2 regions of the Pseudoalteromonas sp. SG43-5 genome follow, and region 2 is predicted to be linked to the other one. Evidence: predicted binding sites of a transcription regulator. Region 2 holds the regulator's gene; the other holds the start of a gene.
What was found. The regulator LexA, encoded in region 2, represses DNA repair genes until DNA is damaged. The targets are predictions, from matches to a motif close to TACTGTATNNNNATACAGTA.
Positions count from the first base shown of each region.

Region 1 (8,241 bases), on a different contig from region 2:
CCTGGCGGCCTACTAATACACCCATTTTATTCTCCAAATATTTTGAGTTTGTTTTCAATTGCTTTCGCAATGCTGGTACTTATATGGGCGCTAAAAATTAAAAACCAATAGCGCATACATATAATTAATTGGCATTCTAAAGTTATTCACTGCAAAAGGACAATCGCATTTAACGATGTGAGCAATCGAAAATAACGAACACTTGCAACTTGCACTAATATACTTAAATAATAGGTCTATTTTAAAGTGTAAGTTGCGTTGTAACTAAGTAGAAATTTTAAAAATATCGAAGTGGTTTATACATTAAACTTTTTAGAATTTCATATACGGTGGCGCTAAATTTTACCGATATAAAAAAACCTGCAAATGCAGGTTTCTCGCTTAGACTTAGTCCATTATATCTGAGGGCATATCACCACGGATTTTTTGCCAAATCTCACCCGTTTGATGACCATATTTACGCATCATAGAAATAGCACCATCATGCTCTTTATTTTCTGCCAAAATGGTTAAATCTTTATAAAACTGACGAGCAAGTTCACGAGTTCCGGCATCAGAGAAGTAATGACAACCAATCTTTGAATAAAAACCTCTAAAGCCATTAAGTATTAATACATAAATACGGTTATTACCCGCAACGGCTAATTCGTGATGCACTTTATAATCATAGTCAGCAAATGCTTGAGCGGTGTCTTCTAGCTCATGGCTTTGTGATAAAATTTCAATCACGCGTTCAGGATTTAACTTAATTGCAGCACGTGTATAAATAGCACTAATATTAGTACGTGCAGATAAAAGCTGATCTGTCAGCTCTGGCATCTTGTCTTCATCTAAGCGCGCTAATGTTTCAAGAATGTTTAAGCCAGACGTTTCCCAAAAGTTATTTACTTTTGTAGGTTTACCATGCTGAATTGTTAGCCAACCATCACGTGCTAAACGCTGTAATACTTCTCTCAAGGTTGTTCTTGTAACACCAATTAACTCTGAAAGTTCTCGCTCGGCAGGTAAAATTGAACCTGGAGGGAAATCGCCGTTCCAAATGGACTCAACTATATATTCTTCAGCAAATCCTGCTGGGCTTTTCGCTTTAAAAATTCTCATCCAGTTCCCACTCGAATTAATCAACACTCATCGTTTTACACGAATAACTGACTGATTGTACCAGACGAAGCACAACTAACAAGTAAAGTAATATATTAATAAAGCAAATGGGTAGAAATTTAAAATTAATAAATAATTAAATTTGGGTTTCTCTAATTTAGCTACAATGCATGAATATCTAGAGTAATATTCATTGTAGGTACATTGTTATTATGGAGATATTTTTATTTACGCAGCGCCAGAGCTTAATTAACTTATCCCGCACTTGCCATAAGAAAAAGTACAAAAAAGTGCAACCATAAAAAATTCTTTAGATGATGCATCACCTTAGTATAAGTAAGCAATATAACTGAGCTTATGTATCGATGGGAAAATAATAGAACGTCATTTAACCTTTGCTAAGGCTGAATTGAGTAGTCATTAATTTCATCTTATAAAAAGCGACTTCGGTAGCTTTTTTTTCCTTTTTGTTGCTGCATACTTTATCCTACGTCATAATCTAACGTCCTATTAAAACGCGGAATTTTTATGAACTGGCTTGCACAATTACCTACTCAACGAACCCCGTGGCTTTTATTTACAGCTATCGTTTTCTTACTTGAAGTTACCGCTCTTTTCTTTCAATACAAAATGGGGTTAGCGCCTTGCATAATGTGTATATATCAACGCACTGCAGTATTGGGGTTATTAGGCGCAGGGATTGTAGGCTCAAGTAAACCACAAAGTAAAACTGTGCGTATGATAGCGTATGTTATTTGGGGAATATCGAGTGTTTGGGGATACTTAATTGCTCGCGAACATATTGATATGCAGACCACCACAGACCCTTTTGCATTTAGCTGCGAGTTTGAACCAAATTTCCCATCATTTATGCCACTACATGAATGGATACCTAGCTTTTTTCAAGCTACCGGGGATTGTGGAAATATAGATTGGCAGTTTGTTGGCATGAGCATGCCTGCTTGGATGGAAGTGATATTTGGGATTTTCTCACTAACGCTATTTATTATAATTATTGCCCGTTTATCAATTAAAAAGTCGATTTGATATGTTTACATTTTTTTCAAGCCAATTAGACCAGCTTAAGCATTTAAAAGTACGCCAGCGTCAAGACGTAATTGCGCTTGCATTAAGTCAGCTATCGCCAACTGATAAAGTTCTATTGCGTATTATAAAGTTGCTATTACTTAGCCCACTATTTTTAATATTCACTGTATTTAAAGGTTGGATATTAATACCATTTTTGATACTTGGCGGATTGTGCTATCCACTATTAACTACACCTATTGAAATTAACTTTGCTAAAAAGCACTTAAGCGATGCGCTAAAACAATTTAATCAGGGCGCCTAGCACCCTGATTACTTTTTAGAAATATTAAAGTGAAAGTTTCCCCTCTAATTTAGCTAAAAGTTTTTTGCCAATCCCTTTAACTTGCGATAAATCACTAACGCTTTTAAATTCGCCATTTTCTTCACGATAATCCACAATTGCCTGCGCTTTTTTCTTACCTATACCAGGTAACTTAGCAAGCATCTCTGCATCAGCATTATTTATACTAATTGTCTCAGCTTGAGGCATTTGCTTAGTTACTTCTGATAATTGTGCATACGCGGTAGTCGCGGGTAGTAAACATAATAAACTTATGATGAGTAAATTTTTTAACGTTTTCATTAAACTTGCCCTTATTCTTCTTTTCTTAATTTTGAGTATTGCTCAGGAAATCAATAAATAAGGAACTGTAAAGTTCATCACTTAAAGTGTACCTAAACGCATTATCACTATGATCCGAAATCCTGAAAATGCAGCTGGTACAACAAAGTGATTGCTTAACTAAAGTAAAGTTACCGTTTTTTGTCAAATTTAAGACACCTAAAAATTAATACTTCGCGCTTGCAAATTTACTTACAAACCATTACTGTACATAAAAACAGTAATCTAATGGTTTTTTAAAAACCACGGTGCCAAGCAATTTTGCAGGAGAAATCATGGCTGTTGTTGTTAAATATGTTGTAGAACGAAACGGAGTCGAGCGTATGACGTTTACTACCAAAAAAGAAGCGGATGCTTATGACAAGATGCTCGATATAGCAGAATCACTTGAGCTGATGCTAGAAAAGGTAGACGTACCGCTTAGTGAGCAACAAATTGAATCACTTGCTTTAGAAATAGCGAAAAGCAAAGATGATTTTATGACCATATTAAAAGGTGGCAAAGATCCAGCTGTTACCAAAGCGCCAGCAAAAAGTAAAAAGTCAGATAACGTTGCATCAATTGAAGATAACAACGATAAAAAAGTAAGTTAATTCATAGAATGCTCCCTCCTCGAACGGGACAAACTAAATAAAAAAGGGAGCAACTAAGTTGCTCCCTTTTTTATTATACCAATTCGCTTAATTAAATGATCTCTTTGAGGGTGGAAAAACGTGTTGATAGCTAGGCAAAAATTCGATATTTAGTTGTTCTAAATGAGAATTTTTTAACGCCGGTAGCAACACGTTTAGCCCCGCAAAATGATTAAGTATTATTGCGGATTGGTATTAATTACTACTCACTTTAAAATAAGTAGTAATTGCTAATTAAAGCTCTTTTTCTACTTCATCAAATAAAGCAGTGATGTTTTGCTCAGGCTCTTTTGTTACTAAGCTAACAACAACAATTGCAATACTCGCTAAAATAAAGCCCGGTACTATTTCGTACATAAAGCTACTTAAGCTTTCACCATTGATAGTAAATGGTCCATATATCCAAATTAGCACAGTAAATGCGCCTACTAACATACCAGCTAACGCACCAGCAAAGTTCATGCGTTTCCAATAAAGGCTAAACAATACAAGAGGTCCAAACGCAGCACCAAAGCCAGCCCACGCATTACTTACTAGGTCTAAAATAGAGCTATCTCTGTCGTAAGCTAAATAAATAGCGAACATAGCAACTACGGCAACACTAATACGGCCAACAGCAACTAGCTCTTTATCACTGGCATCTTTACGTAAGAATGTTTTATAGAAATCTTCTGTTAATGAACTTGAACTAACCAATAATTGAGATGAGATAGTACTCATAATCGCAGCCAAAATTGCAGCAAGTAAAAAGCCAGCAATAAGTGGGTGGAACAGTAACTCAGAAAGAATTAAGAAAATTGTTTCAGGGTCTTCAACTACAATGTTGTTCTCATAAGTATAAGCTGCACCAAATATACCAGTACCAACAGCACCAATGGCAGCAACAATCATCCATGTCATACCAATACGGCGTGCTTTAGGCATATCTTTAACACTACGTACCGACATAAAACGAACAATGATATGTGGTTGGCCAAAATAACCTAAACCCCAAGCCATTGCAGAAATAATACCTAATGCAGAACCTGCACCAATCCAGTTAAGCATATCTGGATTTACGCTATGTAAAGTTGATTCTAAAGGTTGTTCAAGCAAAGAGTATGCAACCGTTGGCACTAGAATAAGTGCAATGAACATAATACAACCTTGCACAAAGTCAGTTAAGCTTACAGCTAAAAAACCACCAAACAAGGTATATAAAACAACTACGCCCGTTGTAATGTATAAACCCATTTCATAAGTTAAACCAAATGAGCTTTCAAACAATTTACCACCAGCGACAACACCAGATGAAGTATAAAGAGTAAAGAAAACAATAATTACCACAGCTGATACAACACGTAATAGGTTGGATTTATCATTGAAGCGATTTGAAAAGTAGTCTGGGATGGTTATAGAGTCATTTGCTTTTTCAGTGTAAACACGTAATCTCGGTGCAACTAACAGATAATTTAACCAAGCACCAATCACCAAGCCAATTGCTATCCATGTACTACTAAAACCAGTAACAAACATCGCACCAGGTAGGCCCATTAAAATCCAGCCACTCATATCAGATGCACCTGCAGACAGTGCAGCTACACTTGGAGATAGATTTCGTCCACCTAACATGTAACCAGATACATCGTCAGTAGATTGCTTATATGCATATAGTCCGATACCTAACATTACAATAAAATATAATGCTAGTGAAATAATCATTCCTGTTTCCAAATTAGCCTCCGCATAATTATTAATAATAGGCTTTAATCCAAATAATGACTCTTAAAATTTTATAGTTAAGACACTATTGGGGTAAAAACCATTCTCGCTGACTATATCATGCTTGATAATAAAATCTCCAACTTGTTGCCCTCACCTGATACAAAAATACTCATGTTGAATGATTTTAAAGCGAATTGGTGAAATAAAATAAATTAAATACTAGAAACACCTTAATTTTTAATGATAATTTATTAATCTAGCAAATATACGTAATGCTATTTTGAGTCTTTTGCCATATATTATTACAATACCCAATTACATTACTCTTACGGAACTGTTTATGTATTTTTACGCTGCACGCCAACCTATTTTAGACAGAGATAAAAAGCTCATCGGGTATGAACTTTTATTTCGCGATGGCGTTGATAACGTATTTCCTGATATAGATGGTGACGAGGCAACTACACGACTAATTGAAGGTAGTCAGTTTAATTTCGGCTTAGAAGATTTAACCGACAATAAACCCGCCTATATAAATTTCACCCTAGAAACGCTATCAAAGGGCTACCCAACACTATTGGGCAAAGATACTGTAGTTGTAGAAATCCTTGAAACTGTGCAACCTGGGAAGCGATTATTAGCCATAGTGAAAGATCTAAAAGATAAAGGTTACACTATTGCTCTTGATGACTATATTCATCAGCCTGTTTGGCGCCACTTTTATCCATTTATTGATATTATTAAAATAGACTTTTTAGCATCTGATATAGATACAATAAAAACGGTTCTTAATGATTTAAAACTGCACTCGCATATTAAGTTACTTGCCGAAAAAGTAGAAACCTATGAAATTTACCAACAAGCTCTAGAGCTTGGTTTTGATTATTTCCAAGGATTTTTCTTCTCAAAACCTGAAATGGTACAAAGTAAGGCTCTACCGCCTTCAGAAATGGCATTAGCTGAATTACTTTACGAAACATCAAGCGTTGATATGGATCTTAAAAAAATCACTGATGTGTTTGAGCGTGATGTAAACCTATCTTACAAATTACTTAGGTATTCAAATTCTGCTGCCTTTGCAAGGCGTGCTGAAATAAGTACCATTAAGCAAGCCCTTATAGTGCTTGGTGCTAACGAAATTAAAAAACTATTATCATTATTATTTGCAGCGCAAGTATCAGCAGATAAACCTATAGAGCTAATTAGGCTATCGCTTACGCGCGCTCGTTTTGGTGAGTTACTCGCTATATCCCATGGACAATTTAAAGATACCGGCATGGCATTTTTAACCGGTATGATGTCTCTTATGGATGCTATTTTAGATGAGAGTATGGAAAGCGTTATGAAAAAGCTTCCACTTTCGAATGACATAAAAGCAGCCTTATTAAACGATGAAGGCTTGCTGGCAAAATATTTAAACTTAGTTAAGTATTATGAACAAGCTAACTGGTCAGCCGCAAACGAATTAACGAAAGAGCTAAACCTAGGTGAAAAAGTTCCTGATGCCTATCATGAAGCACTGACTTGGGTTAATGAGCAAATGCAGTTAGTAGTTAACGAAAAATAAGTAACCCGAACTCTGGTTAAGATATTTACTAATTTATTGAATTATAATGATATCTAAGTTTATTTTTCTCTAGCCAAAGTTCAGATTATATAAACAGTCAATAAAAACGCCAGCATTTAGCTGGCGTTTTTATCATTGGCTTCAATTATAAACTTTCTAAAAAGTCTTCATCAAAATCAGCTGGCTCTTCTTTTATAGGTGGGTTGCCATCGTACAGCTCATAAATTTGACGCTGGAAGTAAATATCTTTTACAAATAAGTACGGATCAAGTGAATCATTTAATAGCCCTTCTTGTGGTATTAAAGATGCACGCGCCTCAACTGCTTTTAAAACAAATACTAAAATAGTTTGTGGAGTCGTTAGCGCAACTTCAGGTAATACAAAGTTATCGACTACATCACCGGTCAGGTTACGTGCTGTTGTTGGCCCCATACCTGGTAGCATTAAATAGGCGCCATCACCTACGCCCCATACACCCAACGTTTGTCCAAAGTCTTCATCGACTATTTCAAGACCTAGTGAGCTTGCAACATCAAAGATACCAAACAGACCGACAGTAGAGTTAACTAAAAAGCGTGCTAAGCTCACACTTGCATTACCCGGTTTACCTTGCAAACCCGCATTGATCATATCTACAGGTGCGGTGATATTACCTGTAAAATTAACAATACCGTTTCTTACCGGTACAGGCGTTACTTCAACATAACCTACAGCAACTGGGCGCAATAAATAAGCATCCAGTACATCCATATTAAAGTCATATAATGGACGATTAATACTTTGCAGCGGATCTCTGTCATCTACTTTGCTTTGAGGTACTTGAGCACAGCCGGCTAGTATCAATAAACATAAAAAAGTAAAACTGTGTTTTAACATCTAACGTCCTTAAGGTATTAATGTATCAATTTGAAGTTGGTAGTCACTTACACTTTCACGCTTTAACGCCTGTGAATGACCTTCTAGCTCACCAGAGCTTGGCATAACAGAGTCATCGATAGAAATACGCGCCGAAATAATAATATTTTCTGCACTAGATAGGTTAAGCCCTGCAACCATTGCACTACTATCACTCAACTCAACTGTAATTGGAAATGAATATTTAGTAAGCTTAACAGCAGCCAATGGCATAGGTGAGCCAGTTGCAGCTTTTGCAAATATAAACAAAATACCGTCTTTTGGCTGTTTATCAATAAGCTCTTTTGCAATGTCGACTGTAACTGCAATAGCACCCGTTGTAGTAGTAACTGGCATAACTGAGCCTTCACTTTGCATTTGTTGCTCAATATCAGCAATACGTTCGGAGATCATGTTATAACGTGAATCATTTTTTTCCATGCTCGCCAATAAAACTTCAAATGCAGTTTTAGCTTGCGGCCAATCTTTACGCTCATACGCTATCAGCGCTAGTAACGAAATAGCATCTAAATTAGTAGGCTCAACGTTTAGCACTTTTGAAAGCATACCTGCCGCGCGAGTCATATTAGCTTCGCTACCTTCAAGTAATAAAACCTGACTGTAACTAATA
Region 1 covers NZ_JACJFA010000013.1:70,389-78,629, forward strand. Annotated here, with positions in the region: gene H5161_RS13790 (peroxiredoxin) at 1-25, opposite strand, end outside; gene fadR (fatty acid metabolism transcriptional regulator FadR) at 388-1,101, opposite strand; gene dsbB (disulfide bond formation protein DsbB) at 1,630-2,148, shown strand; gene H5161_RS13805 (DUF6170 family protein) at 2,150-2,452, shown strand; gene H5161_RS13810 (helix-hairpin-helix domain-containing protein) at 2,477-2,773, opposite strand; gene H5161_RS13815 (YebG family protein) at 3,088-3,405, shown strand; gene putP (sodium/proline symporter PutP) at 3,679-5,157, opposite strand; gene H5161_RS13825 (EAL and HDOD domain-containing protein) at 5,489-6,715, shown strand; gene H5161_RS13830 (VacJ family lipoprotein) at 6,861-7,592, opposite strand; gene ccmI (c-type cytochrome biogenesis protein CcmI) at 7,602-8,241, opposite strand, start outside.
Region 1: H5161_RS13815 (YebG family protein) is a predicted target of LexA. The motif match lies at 3,016-3,035, and genes of this name have one in related genera.

Region 2 (8,241 bases):
CGAGACTGATGGTACAGCCTGCATTACTTTATCTAGGTTGCTGTTATTTTTAGCACTAAACATTACTTCACGCATTGCACCGGGTTTTACCACAACACTGTATTCTTTTGATTTAACTTCAAACGGTGCACCTCTTTGCGCGTGAGTAGTAAAACTAACGCCAACTTCTCGGTTTTGTATTATTTGCGTACTTTGCTCTGCTTGCTCAAGCGAAGGTTTTCCATTAAGCCCTGTTACGTCGCAAAACACGTCATACAAAGGTACTAAAGCAAAGGCAAAGGCAAACATGCCTATGCAAATAAGTACTAAACGTTTGAGTAGCGGTGCGTGTGTCATTACTTGATTACCGGCGGCTTAGAAAAAGTATGATATGGCGCTGGAGAGTCAACTTCCCACTCAAGTCCTTCAGCCCCTTCCCATACCTTTGCAGGTACTTTATCACCGCCGCGTGCACATTTAATTACCACAGCTACAAACAACAATTGCGATAAACCAAAGGCAAATCCACCAATACTTATGATTGCGTTAAAGTCGGCAAATTGGAGTGCGTAATCGGGAATTCGACGCGGCATACCGGCAAGCCCTACAAAATGCATAGGAAAAAACAGTACGTTCACGCTCACCAGTGATAGCCAAAAATGCCATTTAGCTAACGTGATATTAAACATATTGCCCGTCCACTTGGGCAACCAGTAATAAGCTCCTGCCATTATCGAAAATACGGCCCCTGTTACTAATACATAATGAAAGTGCGCCACTACAAAATAAGTATCGTGATATTGAAAATCAGCAGGTGTAATTGCCAGCATCAATCCCGAAAAACCACCCAAGGTAAACAGCACAATAAACGCAATACTAAAAAGCATTGGCACTTCAAAAGTTATTGAGCCTTTCCACATTGTGGCAACCCAATTAAATACTTTTACTCCTGTAGGTACCGATATAAGCATGGTCGCGTACATAAAAAACAACTCGCCAGCGACCGGCATCCCAGTGGTAAACATATGATGAGCCCAAACAATAAAGCTCAATAGTGCTATAGAGGATGTGGCGTATACCATTGAGGCATAGCCAAAAAGTTTTTTACGAGAAAAGGTAGGTACTATTGTAGATATAATGCCAAAGGCAGGAAGAATCATTATGTATACTTCAGGGTGACCAAAAAACCAAAAAATGTGTTGGAACATCACCGGGTCGCCACCGCCTGCGGCATCAAAAAAGCTGGTAGCAAAATACTTATCGGTAAGCACCATAGTTACCGCTCCTGCAAGTACAGGCATTACCGCTATTAATAAAAAGGCAGTAATTAACCACGTCCATACAAATAAGGGCAACTTCATCCATGTCATGCCGGGGGCACGTAAGTTCACTATGGTTACAATCACATTGATTGCGCCCATTATTGAGCTAATTCCCATAATATGTACGGCAAATACAAACAATGCAGTATTATCATTACTGTATGTTGTGGACAGTGGTGCATAAAAAGTCCAACCAAATGCAGGACCCCCACCAGGCATAAATAACGATGCCAATAGGATTAAAAACGCAAACGGTAAAATCCAAAAGCTCCAGTTATTCATTCTTGGCAATGCCATATCTGGCGCGCCAATCATGAGTGGTATCATCCAGTTAGCAAGGCCTGTAAAGGCCGGCATAACCGCACCAAACACCATAATTAAACCATGCACTGTGGTCATTTGATTAAAAAAGTGAGGGTCGACCAACTGTAAACCTGGTTGAAATAATTCAGCCCTGATCACCATGGCCATTGCGCCACCAATTAAGAACATGGTCAGCGAAAAAATTAAATATAAACTACCTATATCTTTATGATTAGTTGTGTAAAGCCAGCGTTTAAAACCTTTAGCTGGGTGATGAGCATGATGAGCTTCATTGGCGTTAGGTTGTTCTACTATGCTACTCATTAGTTCGCCTCCACTTTGGCATCAAGTGCTGTCTGTATTTGACTCGGTTGAATAACATCACCCGTATCATTACCCCACGCATTACGTTTATAAGTAATAACCGCAGCTAATTGCTTTATAGATAACTGCTTGGCAAAAGCTTGCATTGCCGTACCGGGTCGTCCATGGATAACTACATCAATGTGATCTTTTATATCGCCAAGCACTATCGGGCTGCCTTTAAGTGCAGGGAATACGCCCGGTAACCCCATGCCAGTAGGTTGATGACATGCAGCACAATTAGCCATATATACTTGTTCGCCTAAAGTCATTAATTCTTCTTTTGGGAGGGTTTTATCAAGTAATGCGGCATCTGCTAATGCTGCTTTTTGTTTAACCTGCTTTGCATCTGCAAGCCATGTTTTAAAATCAGCCTCAGATTTAGCGACCACCACAACGGGCATAAAGCCATGGTCTTTACCACACAACTCAGCACATTGTCCTCGGTAAGTACCTTCTTCGTTTATGTTCGTCCATGTTTCATTTATAAAGCCGGGGTTCGCATCTTTTTTAACTGCAAAATCAGGTACCCACCAAGAGTGAATAACATCATCAGAAGTCATTAAAAATCGTACTTTTTGATTTATTGGCAGTACAAGAGGCTTATCAACCTCAAGTAAGTAGTTAGGATTTTTATCTGCAAGATTCGCGATTTCATCTTGCGGGGTAGATAAAATAGAGTAGAACTCTACATCTTCACCCATATATTCATAATGCCATTTCCATTGCGAACCCGTAATTTTAATAGTGAGATCAGCTTTGCTGGCATCTTCCATTGCAATTAGGGTTTTAGTGGCTGGTACTGCCATAGCAATTAAAATAACAAACGGAATTGCAGTCCAAAGTATTTCTACTTTAGTGCTTTCGTGAAATTGGGCAGGTACAGCCCCTTTAGATTTACGGTGATGAATAAGTGCCCAAAACATAATTGCGAACACTATCACCCCAATCACACAACATATTATAAATATGGTCATGTGCAGCTGATATACATTATTGCTTATATCGGTTACGCCTTTGCGCATATTGTATTGGATGTTAGCCAAAACTGGGTGCGAAAAAACACATAATATAAGCCACAAGGTAGAGGTCAGTTTACCCATGTGACGGCTCCTTTGATGCTATTGCGAATGCAAAGCGAAGAGGCATACGGCTTAAACGCCAATTCGTTATTTTTATTTTTTTAGCCAATCTTATTTAATATTGATTGGTTTTGCTGCGCCAACAACGAGTTTGTGTATATTGTGTGTTCTCAAAACTAAAAAGCTGTGAGTTATTATTAGCTCAGCACATTAACAATTAGCTAAAAAACGAACAACAAGCAAGTTTTAGTATAAAAAACAATCAGGTGATATTGAATAATTAATAAAAAATCGGTAATCAACTGGGCAACAGGAAGTTCAAAATATGAGCAAAACAAAGGGGTTTAACGCATTCGGAGGGGGAAAATATAAGTGCAAAAAAGTTTACAGCTTAAATAGTCAGTGGGCTGTTTACGCCCTATTTTTTAGTACAAATTTTAAAACAAAAATGCGTACTAATTAGTACGCATTTATAAAACTGCTTGTTTAAAAGCTATTTTTAAAGTCACATCCAATCAGCGTTTCTTATAACGCCAACGGCTAAGCCTTCAATATTAAAAGACTCATTCTCAAGATCTACTTCAATAGAGTCAAAATCGTCGTTTTCAGCATGAAGTAATACTTTACGACCCGCTTTCTCAAGACGTTTTACAGTTACGTCTTCATCTAGGCGAGCAACAACAACTTGTCCATTTTCAGCAGTTTGAGTACGATGTACAGCAAGTAAATCACCATCCATAATACCAATATCTTTCATGCTCATACCGTTAACGCGTAGTAAAAAATCTGCAGCCGGTTTAAACATTAATGGATCGATTTTGCAGTGACTTTCAACGTGCTCTTGCGCCAAAATAGGTGAACCAGCAGCAACACGCCCTATAAGCGGTAAACCTAATTGTTCTGGCTCTTCTTCTTCAATTAATTGAATACCACGGCTTGCACCTGGTTTCATTTTAATTGCGCCTTTTTTAGCAAGTGCTTTTAAATGTTCTTCAGCAGCATTGGCACTTTTAAAACCTAATGTTTGCGCTATTTCAGCACGTGTAGGAGGCATACCAGTGTCTTTAATAAAAACTTTAATTAGTTCGAGTATTTGAGCTTGGCGGTTCGTTAATGGTCGCATACAACTGGTTTTCCATACAGTACATTTAACTGTGAGTATATACAGTTAAATAAAAATCGCAAATTTAAATTAAGCCTTAAAATAGCTAAAGTAATTTCACTTGTGTACATTTTAGGGATATAACTAAAGCTAAGTTTATAAATGATTAAAAATGCAAAGGAGACATTATGAGTATTTGGTACCAGCCCATCACCTTAGAGCTGTGCAAGCAGTTAGAACAAGGCATTAATGGCCAAGGAACATTAATGAAAACTATGGGGATAGAAGTCACAGAAATTGGCGATGATTATTTGGTTGCCACAATGCCGGCAATTCCTGAGCATCATAACCCAATGGGGATGGTACACGGCGGTGCTAACGTTGTACTTGCCGAAACAGTTGCCAGCTATGCCGCTAACTTTGTTGTCGATTTTACTAAATTTTACTGTGTAGGGCAGGAGATTAGCGCAAGTCATTTAAAAGCATCTCGCAACGGCACTTTAACAGCCACGGCTAGAGCATTTCATATAGGTAAACGTAGTTCAGTATGGGAAATAAAAATTACAAATAGCCGCAATGAGCTGTGCTGCGTATCAAAAATGACCGCAGCAGTCGTAGAGCGAAGATAGTTACTTTTCGATTGGGTAAATGGTAATTTCCATACCCGCACCAATCGCAGATATACGCAATAATGTATCTGCATCTAAGGCTTGATTAAAGCACTTAGGAGAAGTCCCTGATTCAAAACCAATATCAAACGTTCTACGTGAACAGCTTAACCATTGCTTTAGCGCGTTACGCGAACACGATTCAATAAGCTCACATATATGGTTTATGGCTTTATCAGGTGTGCTCACCTCACCTGTAGCTTCAATACGCGCTAGTTGACGGTATTCGTCTTTGTCATAATGTAAAATCGTCGCGACTTTTTTCAAGTCCGCCACTAGCAAACTAATATCTTGCTTTGATTCAAGCTCAAGATCTACATTTAAAAATTGAATTTCCGACATCGTTTCGTATTTATCCTCTAATAATTTCATTGCAAACTTTAACGCAGTTTTACCGTTATACCAAATCAACTATGCCCTAATAACCACTTTATATGGATATTTCGCAGCTTTTAAGTATTTTTTAGCATTTAAAGCTAGCTGGATATCAAACATCCAGCTCAATTAAACAGATAAGTCATGTTAGGAATTTAAGTGTAATCTTTTTTATTTTTAAATGATTACAGTAAGCTATAGTTTAAACTGCGACAAAATGTCGCAGTAACTTATCCCATTAATGTAATAAACTAGCCTCTAAAAATAATAAGACTAAAACATGAATAAAAAAATATTTAAACATGCTCGCAAGTTACATAAATGGTTAGGATATTTATTAGCACTACAAATTTTAGCATGGTTACTAGGTGGTTTAATTATGAGTGCAATCCCTCTTGATAAAGTTCATGGGGAGCATCTTGCAACACGTACTCTTAATAACCCATTTACGCAGGCTGATTATGTTGCCTCCCTTGACGATATTGCCTCTCAGGTGGTTAATCCAACACAAATAATTTTTGAGAACTTCTTAACTACACCACTTATTACTGTCTTTAGTAATAACGAGCAGCAAAGCTTCAATGGAATAACAGGCCGACCATTTGAACCGCCAACTAAAATACAAATTACCGCAAATGCTAAAGCACACTTACTTATTGACGCTCAAGTAACAAGCGCTGTACTACTAAAGCTAGGTACGCGGGAAGTCGGATATAAAACCAATGTTTGGCAGGTCCAATTTGACGACACCTTTAACACAACACTGTACTTGTCAGAAAATAACGGCAAAGTTGTTACCGTTCGCAGCACGCTATGGCGAATATTCGACTTTTTTTGGATGTTACATATTATGGATTACGATGAGCGAGAGGATTTTAATAATCCACTGCTTATTAGCTTTTCAGCAACCAGTGTACTTTTTTGTTTAAGTGGAATATTACTACTTATACAAAATATACGACTAAAACGATTTATCCGAATTAAAAATAAGAATAAATCAAAGTAGTCATATTGGTTTTTGAGAGCTAGCGCCCACTTATCAAAGAGTAAATAAGCCTAGGGCTTATTTTATTCCAAGTGCTTAAATCGACTCAAATGTCGCTTTAACATTTCGTTTTCGAAAATCAACTCATCACGCTCATCCAGCAATTGTAAAACTAAAGCTATTGCCGACCAATCTAACGAAAAGTCATGTTGGATACGGGCCGCTTTTTTAACTAAGGTCACTGCAGATACCGTAAATTGCCACTGCGTAACATGATCCCCCTCAATTGGAACCGCAATATTATGCTCAACTAGCTCATATAAAATTGCTTCGCTAATATCACTGCTCAAACATAGCTCTTTGCTAGTAAGTAAATCGTCTTTTTGTGTCACGATAATTTGCATTATGGCTTGCTCCAGTTATTACGGGGATCAAAGTGAGCTTTTTTGGCTAATTCTTCCCACAGTTTTTTACTGGCATCATCAACAGATGTTGGATTAACAATTTTAAGCACAGCAAATAAATCACCTTTAGCTTTTTTACTCATTAATCCCTTACCTTTAATACGCAAGCGTTGACCAGACTGACTATTAGAAGGAATAGTTAATTGGATGTTTCCTGTCAACGTAGGTAAATTTAGCTTTGTACCAAGAGCCGCTTCCCATGGTGCAAGAGGGACAACTATATTTAGGTTATGGCCCTCAACATCAAATAATGGGTGAGGCACTAAACTAATTTGTAAATACAAGTCGCCATTTTGCCCATTAGCTGACCCTAATCCGCCTTGCCCTTTTAGTCGAATTCGCTCGCCATTTACTGAGCCTGCAGGAATTTTCACTTTAAGTGATTTTTTAATTTCAGTGACACGGCCACTGCTGTCTCGCTGCGGTAACATAAACTCAACAGGCTTAACGGTATCAACTAAAGTCTCTTCAAGAAAAATTGGGAACTCTATTTCCACATCTTGTCCTTTTTGCGCGCGAGCGGCATTACTTCTGCTCTGCCCGGAACGATCGAAACCACCAGCTCCGCCAAACATTGAATTAATAAAGTCAGAAAACTCTTGGTCGGTTTGAGGATCGCTTTGCTGGTAATTACTCTGCGAAGAGGCATTGTTACCACCATAATGGCCTTGCTGTTGACGAGCACGATTTTGTTGATGACGACGTAACTCATCGTATTTAGTGCGTTCTTCTTTGTTATGAATGACTTCGTAAGCTTCTGCTATTTCTTTAAACTTATCTTCTGCTTGAGGCTCTTTGCTTACATCTGGGTGATATTTTCTGGCTAACTTTTTATAAGCTACTTTAACCGCTTTATCATCTGCATCAGGCGATATTCCAAGCACTGCATAATAATCAACAAATTTCATTTGCAATCCAAATCCTCATATTGAGTAAGCTTTAAGCATACTCCTTAACGGGTAACCTTGTGTGGTTAAAATACGATAAATAGTGAGAAATAAATGAATAGTGAAAATAACTTTGAGTAAAAAATTAATCAGGCACTTTTTAGTAATATAAGCGTTGGCCTTAAGTTAACTTTATCTTTTATCTTCAGGGCTTTAAACTGCCTATTCCTGTAGTTCACATTTGTGATGGATATGACTCGATTTATTCTGGCCTTATTGGCTTGTTGTGTGTGCGTTTCGGTATCAGCCGAACAATTTACCCGTTTTTCAACGGCTAAAAGACATTTAATTAAAACCCTACCTGACAACGCCAAAAGCATTTACTGCGGCTGTGATATTAAAAAAGAAGGCAAAAAACTCGTTCCTGACCCGTCTAACTGTGGTTACATTCCTCGAAATACCCTTACCCGCTCAGGTAAAGTAAATGTGCGAGCACTACGCATTGAGTGGGAGCACATTGTTCCGGCGTGGGAATTTGGTCACCAGCTACAATGCTGGCAAGATGGCGGGCGTAAAAACTGCCGTAAAGTAAGTGCTAAATTTAGAAAAATGGAAGCTGATATAAATAACTTAGCGCCAGCTATTGGCGAAATTAATGCCGATCGCTCTAATTATCGTTTTGGTATGCTTAGCGAAAACGCCACACAATAT
Region 2 covers NZ_JACJFA010000018.1:10,099-18,339, reverse strand. Annotated here, with positions in the region: gene H5161_RS16155 (cytochrome c oxidase assembly protein) at 1-336, opposite strand, end outside; gene ctaD (cytochrome c oxidase subunit I) at 336-1,928, opposite strand; gene coxB (cytochrome c oxidase subunit II) at 1,928-3,070, opposite strand; gene lexA (transcriptional repressor LexA) at 3,555-4,172, opposite strand; gene H5161_RS16135 (PaaI family thioesterase) at 4,340-4,780, shown strand; gene H5161_RS16130 (hypothetical protein) at 4,781-5,161, opposite strand; gene H5161_RS16125 (hypothetical protein) at 5,475-6,200, shown strand; gene H5161_RS16120 (chaperone modulator CbpM) at 6,263-6,583, opposite strand; gene H5161_RS16115 (DnaJ C-terminal domain-containing protein) at 6,583-7,551, opposite strand; gene H5161_RS16110 (endonuclease) at 7,783-8,241, shown strand, end outside.